DNA from 3 places in the Rhizobium sp. NZLR8 genome. Region 3 is predicted to be linked to each of the others. Evidence: riboswitches for the same ligand, from Rfam matches in the RefSeq annotation. Region 3 holds a riboswitch; each other region holds the start of a gene.
The links. Region 3 has a riboswitch for thiamine pyrophosphate ahead of thiC (phosphomethylpyrimidine synthase ThiC). Riboswitches for the same ligand answer to the same signal wherever they lie in the genome.
Positions count from the first base shown of each region.

Region 1: linked by a shared signal. The riboswitch ahead of HJB89_RS14850 (YkoF family thiamine/hydroxymethylpyrimidine-binding protein) and the one ahead of thiC (phosphomethylpyrimidine synthase ThiC) in region 3 are both predicted to bind thiamine pyrophosphate.
Region 2: linked by a shared signal. The riboswitch ahead of thiM (hydroxyethylthiazole kinase) and the one ahead of thiC (phosphomethylpyrimidine synthase ThiC) in region 3 are both predicted to bind thiamine pyrophosphate.

Region 1 covers NZ_JABDVY010000005.1:377,028-381,931, forward strand. The annotation lists gene HJB89_RS14835 (ABC transporter substrate-binding protein) at 1-597, opposite strand, end outside; gene HJB89_RS14840 (ABC transporter ATP-binding protein) at 672-1,478, opposite strand; gene HJB89_RS14845 (ABC transporter permease) at 1,475-2,281, opposite strand; gene HJB89_RS14850 (YkoF family thiamine/hydroxymethylpyrimidine-binding protein) at 2,371-3,003, opposite strand; TPP riboswitch at 2,994-3,107, opposite strand; partial or broken gene HJB89_RS14855 (NADPH-dependent FMN reductase) at 3,270-3,841, opposite strand; gene soxR (redox-sensitive transcriptional activator SoxR) at 3,925-4,389, shown strand; gene HJB89_RS14865 (SDR family NAD(P)-dependent oxidoreductase) at 4,500-4,904, shown strand, end outside.
Region 2 covers NZ_JABDVY010000001.1:548,086-552,989, forward strand. The annotation lists gene thiD (bifunctional hydroxymethylpyrimidine kinase/phosphomethylpyrimidine kinase) at 1-769, opposite strand, end outside; gene thiE (thiamine phosphate synthase) at 766-1,401, opposite strand; gene thiM (hydroxyethylthiazole kinase) at 1,398-2,201, opposite strand; TPP riboswitch at 2,251-2,347, opposite strand; gene HJB89_RS02645 (DUF1349 domain-containing protein) at 2,495-3,079, opposite strand; gene HJB89_RS02650 (ABC transporter substrate-binding protein) at 3,294-4,820, shown strand; gene HJB89_RS02655 (ABC transporter permease) at 4,904-4,904, shown strand, end outside.
Region 3 covers NZ_JABDVY010000021.1:93,213-98,116, forward strand. The annotation lists gene HJB89_RS30690 (thiazole synthase) at 1-499, opposite strand, end outside; gene thiS (sulfur carrier protein ThiS) at 503-700, opposite strand; gene thiO (glycine oxidase ThiO) at 697-1,671, opposite strand; gene thiC (phosphomethylpyrimidine synthase ThiC) at 1,673-3,490, opposite strand; TPP riboswitch at 3,583-3,694, opposite strand; gene HJB89_RS30710 (hypothetical protein) at 3,917-4,627, opposite strand.

The sequences.
Region 1 (4,904 bases), on a different contig from region 3:
CTTGCGTTTTTCCAGCTCGGCGGCGATGCCTTCCCAGGTGTAGATCTCCAGTGTGAAATCGATCGAGCCATTGTCCAGCGCCTCGTAGGCGGAAGTGCCGAGCGTGACGGTCTTGACCTCGCCTTTGCCGCCATCGTTGCGGATCATCGCGGAGATCAAAGCGCTCTCCCAGGTTCCGCCGAAGCCGCCATAGGTCTTGCCGTCGAGATCTCTAGGGCTTTTGATGTCGTCGCGTCCGCCCTTGTAGATAAGGCGCGCTGTTTCGGTCTGGACGACGCCGTAGACCATCTTCACGTCGCCGCCGGCGGCGCGCTGCATGAGGGCCTCGATCTCGCTGCTGATGCCGAAATCGGCGACGCCGTTCGACACCAGCGTTCCGGCGCTGGTGTCGGCATAGGGAAGGATCTCGACGTCGAGGCCGGCGGCGGTATAGAAGCCCCTCGCCTTGGCGACATAGATGCCGATATGGTTGGTGTTGGGTGTCCAATCGAGCGCCATGCGCACCTTTGCGGGCGCTGACTGGCCGAAGGCCGGGCGGCCGGCAAGGCTTGCGGCGATGGCGGCTAAGATCGTCTGGCGACGGGTGAGAAGCAGCATGGTGACCTCCTCAGGTCTCTAGAGCATGATGCCGAAAAGTGTGAGCGGTTTTCTCACGACATCATGCTCTAACTCTATAATGTAGAACAGGATTCAGATTTTAAGCCGACCGGCCTAAAATCATCCTGTTCGAGCGGATGAAGCAGTGTTTGCAGGATTTCGGTTTCGATCGCCTGGGCCGCCGGCGAGCCGAGATCGGCAAGGCTTCTCGGACGGGGCAGGGGAACGTGGAATTCGCGGATGATACGCGCCGGGCGGGCCGAAAGCACGTAGATCCGGTCGGAGAGGAACACGGCCTCGCGGACGTCGTGGGTGATCAGCAGCGCCGTCCAGCGGTGTTCGGTCCACATGCTCTGCAGCCATTCCTGGATCTGTGTGCGCGTCAGCGCGTCGAGCGCGCCGAACGGCTCGTCGAGCAGCAGCATGTCCTGGGTCTGGACGACAGTGCGCAGCAGGGCGGCGCGCTGGCGCATGCCGCCTGATAGTTCGGATGGATAATGGTGTTCAAAACCGGCAAGGCCGAAGCGCTCAAACAGTGGCGCCACAGTGGCGCGGGCAGCGCGGCGGCTCATGCCACGCACTTCGAGGCCAAGTGCCGCATTGTCGATGATCCGGCGCCAGGGCATCAGCGCATCGCGCTGCGGCATGAAGGCGAATGAATGCGGCGCCCGTTCCAGCGGCGCGTCCTTGAAAAGCACGGTGCCGGAATCGGGGCGAAGCGCCTGTGTCAGCAATCGGAGCACCGTCGACTTTCCTGAGCCGGACGGGCCGACGATCGAAACGAACTCGCCGTTTGCCACAGTGAGCGAAATATCGCCCAGCACCTTCATGCCGTCGAAGGACTTCGAGATGTTGCGCAGTTCGACCATCGTATCGCTCATCGCCGCGACTCCTGGGATCGTTGCCAGGGCATGACGAGGCGCTGGATCAATAGCGTCAGCCCGAAGAGGCAGAGTGTGAGCGCGGCGCTGATGACGACGGCGGCAAGCACGAGATCGGGGCGGAAATTGTTCTTGGCGTTGAGGATATAGATGCCGAGGCCGCGGGCGGCGCCGGCATATTCGGCAAAGATCGCGCCGACGACGGCATAGGTGATCGAGATCCTGAGGCCGGCGAAGAAATAGGGCAGCGCGGAGGGAAGCCGCGCCAGGCGGAAAATCCGCCAGCGGCTCGCCTTCATCGAGTTCAGCAATTCGGCGATGTCGCGGTCGGTCGATTGATAGCCCTGCAGCAGGGCGACCAACAGCGGAAAGAAGGTGACGAGCGCCACCAGCAGGATCTTCGGCAACAGGCCGAAACCGAACCAGAGGACGACAAGGGGCGCGATCGCCACCAGCGGCAGCGTCTGGCTGGCGATGAAAATCGGTAGCAATGCCCGGCGCATGAAAGACACGAAATCCATCAGGATCGAAGCGGCGAAGGCGAAGGCAAGCGACAGCGCGAAACCGCCGAGTGTCGCACCCAGCGTCGGCCAGGTGTTTGATATTAGCGCCTCACGGTTCAGCCAGCCCTGGATGACAATGCGCGAAGGCGCCGGCAGGATGGAAGGTTTGATGCCGGAAAGATCGACATAGAGTTCCCATGCCGCCAAAAACGCGCAGCCCGCGAGAAAGGCCGGTATGCCCCGGTAGAGAGCGGCGCGGAGCGCGGCAAGGCGCGAATCCGATGGTTGTGGCGATGTCATCAGCGTTCGATTTCAGGCTTTCGTCGGGCACTGCATAATTCCTTAAATCGGAATCGATTTAAGGGAAAATTATGCAGCAATTTAAAGTGTTACGGCGTCCCTTGCGCGTCTGCTAAGACGCGCGGCGCTGTATTGGCGGAGACCGTGATGTCGAGCGTCACGTGTCCCACCGGGTCGCCGAAGCGATAGAAGGCCTCATGAATGGTCGCGAAGACGGCGCCGGCATCTCCCCCCAGCCGGGTACAGAAATTCTTGGCGTGGTCGAAGGTGCCGGAGCGCTTCAAGAAATCGATGCAGCCATAGATCTCGTCCATATGGCTGCCGGTTCCCATGACGTAGAGCGAGAATTGCGCGGCCGCCGGCTGTCCGGTCTCCGTGGTGGTTTCAACGGCGGCAAGGGCTGATGTAATCCGGTCGGCAAGCGGCTCCGCCCGGCCGGCAGAGGGCTTGACGCCGCAGATGGCGTCGTCGGGCTCACCTGGGCAGCCGCGTGAGACCGCGGCGGACAGCACGCAATGCTCGCCGGTATTGGCGGCGACGACGAAAAGATCGCGCATGGCCGCGAAGAGGACATCAGGCGGGCCGACCAGCAGGGTGGAGATATCATCGGTCTCGATGCGAAGCCGGTCGCGATAGGGGTCGAACGCCTTGACGGCATCGAGAATGATGCCGACGAAATTGCCGGACATCGGATAGAGTGACACTTGTGCGCCTGAGAACATCTGAACCTCGCTCCGCTGGCATTACCCAGATCAGCTTTGAAGGGTCCAGAGGCTTGCGCCTCGCATCTCAGCCCCGGCGATACGGAGCTCCCCTGTTATTTCGGCGGAAACTATCATCGCGGTTTTCTTCCCGCAACCGCAAAATTGCAGACCCGTCCGCGTGGTCGGAATGAACCTGATATGACGGACAACACCCGGACCGAGGTCCTGCCCGGGTGTTCCCAGAGGTTCCGTACCTGCTGGGAACGGAACCGGAGCTTTCTGTCTCAGGCGGCGATATCGGCATAGGGACGATCGATACGGGCGGTGGCGAGCGCCCGTGTCCACCATTCCAGCCTTGCCATCATTCGGCCGAGCAAGCGCAGCGCGTCGTCGGGAGTGTCGAGCCTGCCTTCCGCGTCGAAGCGGTTCCATGGCGCAGCGAAGCTGACCGAATCGCGGATCGTGACGGCGTGGAGTTCGGCAAAGACGAGGCGCAGCTGCTCTACCGCGCGCAGGCCGCCGGAAATACCGCCATAGGAAACGAAGGCGACCGGCTTGCCCTGCCAAGGCTCGAAGAAGAAATCGATGACGAATTTCAGCGAGGCGGTGAAGCTGTGATTGTATTCCGGCGTGACGATGATGAACGCGTCCGCCATGCCGAGCCGCTCGGCGAGCCTGGCGATTTCGGGATGTGCCAATTCGCGGGTGGTCGGCAGCGCAAAATCCAGCGGGTCGATGATGTCGATATCGAATTGCGGGAAGCGGATGAGCTCCTCCGTCAGCCACTTGACCACCCGGTCGCAGATGCTTCCCTCGTGCTCCCGTAGATGACCGCCAGCCTGGTGGGTGTTTTCATGTGTCGCTCCTTGTTGCGATTGGACTTTACGATTGCAGGAGCAACAGGTATAAAACCTCAACTAATATTGAGGTCAATAGGCGATGGATACGATTCCTGCGACGCCGCTCGGCAGGCTCCTGACAGTCGGTGAAGTGGCGGAGCGCAGCGGCCTCGCCGTCTCGGCGCTGCATTTTTACGAGACCAAAGGGTTGATCTCGAGCATCCGCTCCCGCGGCAACCAGCGGCGCTATGGGCGCGATGTGCTTCGCCGTCTCGGCATCATCAAGGTGGCGCAGCGTGTCGGCATTCCGCTTTCGGAAATCCAGTCAGCGTTCGAGTCCCTGCCGCAGGGACGAACGCCGACCGTTGCCGACTGGCAGACGCTGTCGGCGCGCTGGAAGGATGATCTCGACGCGCGAATCAGGCGGCTCAGCCTGTTGCGCGACCGATTGACCGGCTGCATCGGTTGCGGCTGCCTGTCGATCGAAAGCTGTCCGCTGCGTAATCCCTGCGACCGGCTTGGCAAGGAAGGGCCGGGTGCGCGGCTTCTGGAGGCCGAAAACTAGTCCTGGTTTTCCCCGGAAAGATCGGTGCGCGCCTTTCTTTCGGTCGGTGCGCTCATATGTTAAGGGCGAGTGACGCAACCGGCGGCACTGTCCGCGAGGAGGACGGCTTCGTGTTTCATCCCAGATTGTTCGAAAATCGCAATGTCGTCGTGACCGGCGCCGGCCGCGGCATCGGCCTTGAAGTCGCCCGGCAGTTTCTGGACTGCGGCGCGAAGGTGATTGTCCATACCGGGCGCAAGCCGGGACGGGATCTGCCGGATTTCCTGCTGACCGCTGAATCGGAAAGACGGGCGCTGCTGCTGCACGCCGATTTCTCCGCCATCGGTGGGGCGGCGCAATTTGCCGACGATGTCCTCGCTTTCTTCGACAGGGTGCATGTGCTCGTCAACAATGCCGGCACCATGCTTGGCCGGTTTCCCGCTGCCACGCTGACCGACGCAGAATATGAGGCAGTCATACGGCTCAACCAGACTTCGGTGGTGGCGCTGACGCGGGCATTGCTGCCGGCATTGAAG
Region 2 (4,904 bases), on a different contig from region 3:
AGCCGACGGTGAGGCTTCCTGATGCCGCGACCGCGCCGGCGAGGTAATCCTTGGCGATGGCGACGGCCTCAGACACCGAGGCGCCCTTGGCAAGCTCTGCCGCCAACGCGCTCGACAGCGTGCAGCCGGTGCCGTGGGTGTTCTTGGTCGGCTCGCGTCTGGCTTCGAACCAGTGCAGGCCGTCGGCTGTGGCAAGCACGTCGGGGCTGTCGTCGCTGTCGAGATGACCGCCCTTGACCAGCACGGCCGCCGGGCCGAGCGCGCGCAGCTGCTCGGCCTGCGCCGCCATGTGAGACCGGTTTGTCGCCACCGGCTGGTGCAGCAGGGCGGCGGCCTCCGGCAGGTTCGGGGTCAGAAGTGTCGCCAGCGGCAGCAGCCGGCTGGTCAGCACGTCGACCGCTTCGGGTGCCAGCAGGGCGGCGCCGCCCTTGGCGATCATGACGGGGTCGATGACGATGGGGATGCTGCGCCGGTCGGCCAGTGCGGCAACAAGCGCGTTGGCGACGGCATCGGCGATGCCGGCATTGGCGATCATGCCGATCTTGACGGCATCGACGCGCACATCGGCAAAGACGGCGTTGATCTGGTCGGCGACGAATTGCGGCGGCACCAGATGCACCCCGGTGACACCTTGAGTGTTCTGCGCCGTCAGCGCGGTCAGTACCGCCATGCCGTAGACGCCGCGAGCGGAAAAGGCCTTGAGATCGGCCTGGATGCCGGCGCCGCCCGAGGGATCGGAGCCGGCGATGGAGAGGACGTTGCGGATCATGCGCGGGCCTTTCGGATTTCTCCGGCGATGCGGCGAGCGGCGGCTTCAGGGTCCGGCGTGCCGCAGATGGTGGAGACGACGGCAAGCCCCTTGGCGCCCGCGTCAAAGACTTCGGCCACATGCTCTGCCTTCAGGCCGCCGATCGCAACCGACGGCACCGGCGAAGCCGCCACCAGCCTTGCCAGGCCCTCAAAGCCGATCGGCTGCTTGTGGTCGGCCTTGGTCGGCGTCGCAAACACCGGGCCGACGCCGGTATAATCGACGAGGCTGGGATCGACGGCAGCGGCGAGCGCCTCGGTCTCGACCGACAGGCCGAGGATCATTCCGGGGCCGATCATCTTGCGCGCTCTCGCCGCATCCATGTCTTCCTGGCCGATATGCAGGCCGTCGGCGCCGATGGCGATAGCCGCCTCGACATCGTCGTTGACGATGAGCAGGGCGCCGGTGCCATCAAGCGCCTGTTTCAACGCGCGTCCGGTCTCGATCATCCCGGTCGTGCCGGCATGTTTGTCGCGCAGTTGCACCATTGTCGCGCCGCCGGCAACGGCAAGGCGGGCGGTCTCGACCATGCCGATCCCGGCGCAGAGATCGGGGTCGAGGACGAGATAGAGCGAAAGATCGAAGGTCTTCATGCGGCCCATATCCTGGCCCTGGCATCGAGCGTTTCGGCGTCAAGCGCGTTCAGCGCATCGAGGAAGCGCCAGGCGAAGGAGCCGGGACCGGCCGCACCGAGTGCTGCCTCTTCGCCGGCGATGGCGAAGGTTGCAAGGGCTGCGACCGTCGCCCCGAACATATCCTCGGGCACTGTGGCGGCAAAGGCGCCGACGAGGCAGGTGAGCGAGCAGCCGAGGGCGGTGACCTGCGGCATCAAGGCCGATCCGCCTGTGATCCGCACCGCCCGCTCCCCATCGGTGACGAAATCGACTGCACCGGTGACGGCGACGACCGCCTGCTGGCGCTCGGCGAGCCATCGCGCCGAACCTTCCGCCTGTTCAACCGGATCGCGGCTGTCGACGCCCTGGCCGCGGCTCTCGCCGCCGGCGAGCGCGATGATCTCGGAGGCATTGCCACGGATGATCGTGGGCTTGAGCGCCAGCAGACCGGCGACCGCATCGCGGCGGAAAGCCGTGGCATAATGGGCGACCGGATCGAGCACCCAGGGTTTGCCGGCTGAGGTCGCTGCCTTCGCCGCCGCCTGCATGCCGTCGATCCATTGCGGCGACAGCGTGCCGATGTTGACCGTCAGCGCATTGGCGATGCCGGCGAATTCGCCGGCTTCCTCTGCGGCATGCACCATGGCGGGCGAGGCGCCGGCGGCCAGCAGAACATTTGCGGCAATGTTCATGGCGACGTAATTGGTGATGCACTGAACGAGCGGCGGCTTTTCGCGCATCGCCTTCAGCATGGCTCCTGGTGTGGTCCTGGTCTGCATGTGGCCCCTTTCAGGCGGGGGCGGGCACGGGGTCATTCGTACGGCAGTGCCGCGACCCCGAGCGACTCCCTCCGCCGGCATTATCCGGTTCAGGTTCGAAGGGTGCTTCTCAGCCCGTCTGTCGACGGGCGCCCCTGTCTCTCATCGCGCTCTTTTTCGCAGAGAATGGGGCGGATGTCATCTCGAAAATGACAGTCCTATTTGTGTGGCATTTACAGCAGGGGCAACGAATAGAACGGCCAACATTCGTGGATCACCCCAGATCGTGTCCGCAGAGAATCTTATAATAGCGTCTAACTCAAATCATGAAGATCCGTCGCAATCGCCAACCCGATCGAGAACTCCGAAAAGCGCACCGTCAACCCGCTGCGCTCCGGCGTGCAGGCCATCGGCCCGACCTCGTAACCGTCGGCGGCCGGGAAGGGCGCTAGCCGCAGCAGCGGCCAGCGGCTCCCGTCGCAAGAGGTCTGGATGCGCAGGGCGCCGTTGGCGAGGGTGACGCGGATGTGGAAATCTTCGAGTCCCTTGAAGGGTTGTGACACCGACCAGTCGGACCTGCCGTCGGTGACGACGGTGCTGAGGAAAGCTTCGCCGTCGGTGAATTCCACGCCTGTTTTTACCCAGCGTTTCCCGTCGAGGCGCACCATCAGGCCAGCCTGGTCGTAGAGGGTGCGGAATTCGCCCTGGATGCGGATCTGGGCGGTGAAGCTCTCTGCCGTGGGAAAGGCGAGGAAATGGCCGCTGTCGCGGGTGAAGCCGTAATGGGTTTCCCGCCAGAAATCGGTTTTTTCATCGGTCGTCAGGGTGAGGGCGGTGTCGTCGGCGTGCCAGCTGGCCGGTTCGTTCAGCCATTTTCCGCCCTTGAAATTGATGTTCATTCTTTTCTCCCGTTCCGCTGAAGCCTGACCATCCGTGTGCTTGGCATAATGCGCAGCCTTCGTGCAGGGCGCAGCCGAAGATTGTGTTTTCTCGCGTTCCGGTATCCCGGCAGAGGCATAATCGGTCACCCACGCTTGACAGGATCAATCCAGCTCTTATTCTTTTACAAAAAGAGTGATTACATAATTGTGGAACTTGACCGGGAGCCCTCACATGAAAACACTTGTCGCATTTCTCCTTGGCACCGCGCTTGTCGCCCTGCCCTCGACCCTGCTTGCCCAGGAAAAGGGCGGCGTCATCAATGTCGCGACGATCGGCGAGCCGCCGACGCTTGATCCGATGTCGTCGACGGCCGATCTCGTCGGCATTGTCACCCAGCATATTTTCGAAACGCTCTACACTTTCGACAAGAGCTGGAACGTCACGCCGCTGCTGGCCGAAAGCCTGCCTGAGATCAGCGCCGATGGCAAAACTTATACGATCAAGCTCAGGACCGGCATCAAGTTCCACGACAATAGCGACATGACCTCGGACGATGTGGTCGCCTCGCTGACCCGCTGGATGAAGATCGCCTCGCGCGGCAAGCAGGTGTCGGGCTTCATCGACAAGATCACTGCTGTCGATCCTTCGACCGTCACAATCACGCTGAAGCAGCCCTATGCGCCGCTGACTTCGCTGCTTGCCTTCAATAATTCGGCGGCGATCATCATTCCCTCGGAAAAACAGGACGAGCCGATGAAGGAGTTCATCGGCACCGGTCCCTATATGCTGAAGGAGCGCAAGGCCGACCAGTATATCCAGCTCGTCCGCTTCGATGGCTACAAGTCCCGTGACGGCGACAGCAATGGCTATGGCGGCGCCCGCCATCAATATCTCGATGAAATCCGCTTCGTGCCGGTGCCCGATCCGAACACCCGTGTCGAAGCCGCCGTCTCCGGCCAGTATGATTATGTCGATTCGATCGCCGTCGAATCCTACGACAAGGTGAAGGCGTCGACTGCCTCGCAGCCGGTCATGTTGAAGCCCTTCGGCTATCCGGTCTTCGTCTTCAACACGAAGGAAGGTGTTGCTGGGAATGTCGAGGTCCGCAAGGCGATTCGCCAGGCACTCAGCATGGAAGACATGCTGGCCGCCGCTTTCGGCAGCAAGGATTTCTATGCGCTCGACGGCGCCATCTATCCGAAGTCCTTTTCCTGGTCGACCGATGCCGGCGTCGAAGGCGCCTATAATCTCGCGGATCCGGAAGGGGCGGCCGCTGCTGCCAAGAAGGCCGGTTATAATGGCGAGCCGATCCGCATCCTGACCAGCCGGCAGTACGAATTCCACTATAAGATGGCGCAGGTCGCCGCAGAATATCTGAAGCTTGCCGGCTTCACCGTCGATATGCAGGTGGTGGACTGGGCGACGCTGACTCAGCGCCGCACCGATCCGAAGCTCTGGGATATCTACATCACCCACAGCCCGTTCCTGCCGGAGCCGGCCCTGATCGGCTCGCTTTCGACCAGCTCGCCCGGCTGGTGGGATACGCCGGCCCGCAAGGCCGCCGTCGATGCCTTCACCGCCGAGGTCGACCCGAAGAAGCGCGCCGCGCTCTGGGCCGATGTCCAGAAGGCGGTTTATACAGATGCGCCCTTTATGAAGATCGGCGATTTCAACGCCGTCTCGGCGAAATCGGTCAAGCTCGAAGGTGTCGATCCGGCCCCATGGCCGTATTTCTGGAACGCTTCGATCAAGAAGTAAACATCGCCGCCGGCGCTGGCCCTTCGTGGCCGGTGCCGGTCTTCTTTTCTGCCGCATCTGCAAGGGCTTGAAGGCCAGCATTCA
Region 3 (4,904 bases):
CTGTCGGATTGAGCGGCCCGGCGGCACTGCCGATCGGAGCGCACCAAGGCATCAGCACCTTGCAGCCGGCCTCCAGCAGCCGTTCGGCCACGACCAGATCGTCGGTCGTGTACGGGAAGACTTCGAAACCTTCGTTGACGAGAATGCGAGCCGCCTCGACGAGGCCGAAGACATCCGGCTGTAGCGTATCATGGTTGCCGATGACCTCGAGCTTGATCCAGTCGGTGGCGAATAGCTCGCGTGCCATCCTTGCGGTCAGCACCGCTTCCCCGACGCTGTGGCAACCTGCAGTGTTGGGAAGGATACGAACGCCGAGTGCGCGGATCATCTCGAAGAAGGCGCCCCCAGTGCGGCCGCCAGACATCTCACGACGAAGCGAGACGGTGACTATTTCCGTCGCCGATTGCCTGACAGCCTCGGAGAGGACGGCAGGAGAGGGGTATCGCGCTGTGCCGAGCAGCAGACGGGAGTTTATTTCGGATCCATAAAGCGTCAGCATCCGTCAGCCTCCTTGCATCGGCGACAGGATTTCGATCCTGTCATTGTCGTTGAGCGAACGATCGAACCGGTCTTCTCGATGGACCAGCTCACCGTTGACGGCTGTCGCCAGCCAGTCACCCTCGTATTCCATCAGGACTAAAAACTCCGACAGCGTCTCAGCCGCGACATCCTGGGCCTCGCCATTAACGATCACTTTCATGAGGCATTCCTTCCCGTGGTATGTTGGTTGAAGACAAGTTCAGCCGCCTCGGCCGCCATGGCTGGCGCGAGCAGAAAGCCGTGACGGTAGAGGCCGTTGAGCGAGATCACCTTTGCCTGATGGCTTGCACGTGGAAGATTGTCCGGAAAGGCTGGGCGGATTCCGACACCCGTTTCGATTATGGTTGCATCGGCAAAGGCCGGAAATAGCGTGTATGCAGCGTTGAGCAGTTCCATCAGTGAACGGGCGACAATAGGCCCGTCGAATTCCGTCTCGATCATCGTCGCGCCGACCATGAACAGACCGTCTCCACGCGGGACGATGTAGACGGGGAAACGCGGATGGAGCAGGCGGACCGGCCGGGAGAGATCCACGTCGAAGCTTCTAAGGTAAAGCATTTCGCCGCGGACGCCGCGTAACTCCTTGGCCTCGCCGATCTGCGCAGCGCCCGTGCAATCGACGACACTGTCGAAGCTCTCCTCATGCGAGCTCTCGCCCACGAAGGTGACCCCCTGAACTGTCAGCTTGGTGCGCAGCAGAGTCAACACTCGCCGGGGATCGAGATGGGCTTCGCGGCGAAAGAACAGCCCGTGCCGGAACCGCCCGGCAATGGAGGGTTCCAGCGCCGCGATCGCCGGTTCTTCCAGCCATTCATAACCCGTCGTGCGGCAGGCAAAGCGTCGCAGTTCACCAAGATCGCGAGCCGAGGCGACCACGAGCGTTCCGTTTCGTCGCACCTCTCCCGGCACCATTGCCTCCCATTTGTCGGCGGCGGTGAGACCGCGCATGAGTACCGCGTCATCAGCACTCTCCCGCTCGCACCAGGGCGCCAACATTCCGCCCGCGAGCCACGAAGCAGCACGCAGGAAACCGTCATAAGGATCCAGCACGGTGACCTCGGCATCTCGAGCGCGCAGTTCATGCGCCACCGTCAGGCCCGCAACGCCGGCCCCTTTGACAAGCACACGCATCTCATTCGCCCGAATGTTGCAGGGTTTGAACTGGCATATAGAGGTCGCCGCCCTCGCGATAACGCGCTGCCATCGCGTCTAGCCCCTCCTTCTGCGCTTCGGCGCGGATATCGTGCGAGATGCGCATGGAGCAGAATTTCGGGCCGCACATGGAGCAGAAATGGGCCACCTTATGGGCTTCCTTCGGCAGCGTCTCGTCGTGGAAGCTGCGGGCGGTTTCGGGGTCCAGCGAGAGGTTGAACTGATCCTCCCAGCGGAATTCGAAACGGGCGCGGGAGACCGCGTCGTCGCGCAGCTGTGCCGCCGGATGCCCCTTGGCGAGATCGGCGGCATGGGCCGCGATCTTGTAGGTGATAACGCCGGTCTTGACGTCGTTGCGATCGGGAAGGCCGAGATGCTCCTTCGGCGTGACGTAGCAGAGCATCGCCGTGCCGAACCAGCCGATCATGGCTGCGCCTATCCCAGAGGTGATGTGATCGTAGCCCGGCGCGATATCGGTCGTCAGCGGCCCGAGCGTGTAGAAAGGCGCCTCGCCGCAGACTTCGAGCTGCTTGTCCATGTTCTCCTTGATCTTGTGCATCGGCACATGGCCGGGGCCTTCGATCATCACCTGGCAGTCTTTCGCCCAGGCGATCTTGGTCAGCTCTCCCAGTGTTTCTAGTTCGGCGAACTGCGCCGCATCATTCGCGTCGGCGATCGAGCCGGGGCGCAGGCCATCGCCGAGCGAGAAGGAGACGTCATAGGCGCGGCAGATGTCGCAGATCTCCTCGAAATGCTCGTAGAGGAAGCTTTCGCGGTGATGATGGAGACACCACTTCGCCATGATCGAACCGCCGCGCGAGACAATGCCGGTGACGCGGTTGACGGTGAGCGGGAGGTAGTGAAGCCGCACGCCGGCATGGATGGTGAAATAGTCGACGCCCTGTTCGGCCTGTTCGATCAGCGTGTCGCGATACACCTCCCAGGTCAGGTTCTCGGCAATGCCCTCGACCTTCTCCAGCGCCTGATAGAGCGGCACGGTACCGATCGGCACCGGCGAATTGCGGATGATCCATTCGCGGATGTTGTGGATGTTACGGCCGGTGGAGAGATCCATGACGGTATCGGCGCCCCAGCGGGCCGCCCAGACCATCTTCTCAACCTCCTCCGCCATCGATGAGGTGACGGCCGAGTTGCCGATATTGGCGTTGATCTTCACCAGAAAATTGCGGCCGATGATCATCGGTTCGGCTTCCGGATGGTTGATGTTGGCGGGGATGATCGCCCGACCCGCCGCCACTTCCTGCCGGACGAATTCCGCCGTCACATGGTCGGGAATGTGGGCGCCGAAGCTCTCGCCGTCGCGGACTATGGCGTCCGCCTGCGCCTTGCGGCCGAGGTTTTCGCGGATGGCTATGAACTCCATTTCCGGCGTGATGATACCGGCGCGCGCATAGGAGAGTTGGGTGACTGCACTGCCATCCTTTGCGCGCAGCGGCTGGCGTAGCGCGGGGAATTCGGGCGTCAGCCTTTCGCCGCTGGCAAAGCCGTTGTCTTCGGGACGGACATGGCGGCCCTTATAGGCCTCGACGTCGCCGCGGGCGAGAACCCAGTCACGTCGCAGTGAGGGCAGCCCCTGTTCGATACGGATCTCGGTGCCCTCGGTCGTATAGGGGCCGGACGAGTCGTAGACGACAACGGGCGGCTCGCCCGATGTCGGATGCAGGCTGATTTCGCGCATCGGCACGCAAATGTCGGGATGGATGTCCCCCCGAATGTAGATCTTCCTGGATGACGGCAAGGGGCCGGTGGTGACGGTTGGGGTGGCGGCGATATTCATGGTTTGAGGCTCCAAGTTTTCGATTGGAGACCCAGTCCTCAGCCGGAATGATGAAAAGACGCCGGCATGGATTCCACACGTGAATCCACTGCCTTCGAGCGCTTGCACCGTCCCTACGCCAGTATGAACTGGATCAGGTTCAACGGGTCACTGCGCGCGATAGCAGTATCTCAGCCCCTTGCCGGGACCCCCCTGGTGAATGCGAAAAAGGGTAGAGGCTTGCCGAGTAGACTGTCAAGCCACAATCTGCCATGGCTTGGGATCCGGGTTGCACTTAGGCTATCGTGCGTGGTCGCCGCGCTCAACGAATCGACAAGGGCAATCGCCCGACCGACACGCTTCGGCAAGGCAGGCGCTTTTGTCGCATGCAGTGGCTGTCGATTTTCGTCCCGCGCAGTTCAGCAAGTATGCTGAGCTACCGAAGCGCTATTGAGCAAGCAGGCGCGGAACTGGAAAGTCTAGTACTTTGTCCGTGTAGCTTTCGACCAAGGCGCTAAACGGCGTGCCATCTCGAAGTTTCAGTACGGCACGATGTTCGAGCAGGAACGGCGGCAGGGTAAGGGGACCTGTTTCATGCGCTGTTAAGCCCTCCATGTCCCAGCCTTCGGATAGAGGGGACCAGAGCAACTTGGCAGACAGGTTTGTGCGAGTGAAATTAAGAGCCTGAACGGCTCTGCCAAACGCGATATCGCTGGTCTTCAACGCCTGATTCATCTCTGCAGTTAATTTTGCGGGTACATACCAATTGTCGGCTTCCGACAAGACGCGGTCGCCGCAGACCAGGCGGACGCGGCGATAGGCGATCAGTTCACCGGGGCCGACGGTCAGAAGTTCGCGGATGTGCTCATCGGCCGGCTTGTCTTGCCCGCCCACACGCTGAGCTACAATCTTAGAACCTTCCGGTGCGAGCTTGTGCGCGGCGCACCAGCGATCAAGGGTCAACGTAGCACTGGCGTTACTCAGGAGATTGGCATTCAAGGTCTGAAGGACCGCAAGCGCTTCTACTCGAGATGTCGGCGAGTTCAGCCACTGAGACCCTATAGACGGTTCTTGCGCAATTGCGATCTGGGTGCCCAGCACGATGGCAGTCGCTGCAAGTGCGGCGATGCGAATGCGTTTCGAAGAACAAAATGACACGGAGAACGAATCCTTTCTGCAGTAAATTTGATGGGCTAACCCTGCGCGTCAAATTTCTTTGATTTTGGCAGGCGAGCGCGCGTTGTCAGCGTATTTGATTACCGGCAGAGAGATTTGAACTGCGCCTTGCGTGTACCGGGTAACGGTCGGGTTCCCAATAGGCTTTCTTACCATCTTCCGATGTTCCTGCCGTGCTCCTACCTGTTGAAGCCTGTGTGCCCGAGCCGTCCTTTGCTTGCGTCGCATCAAGGTCGTCCATGATATCCTCCATCCGCGC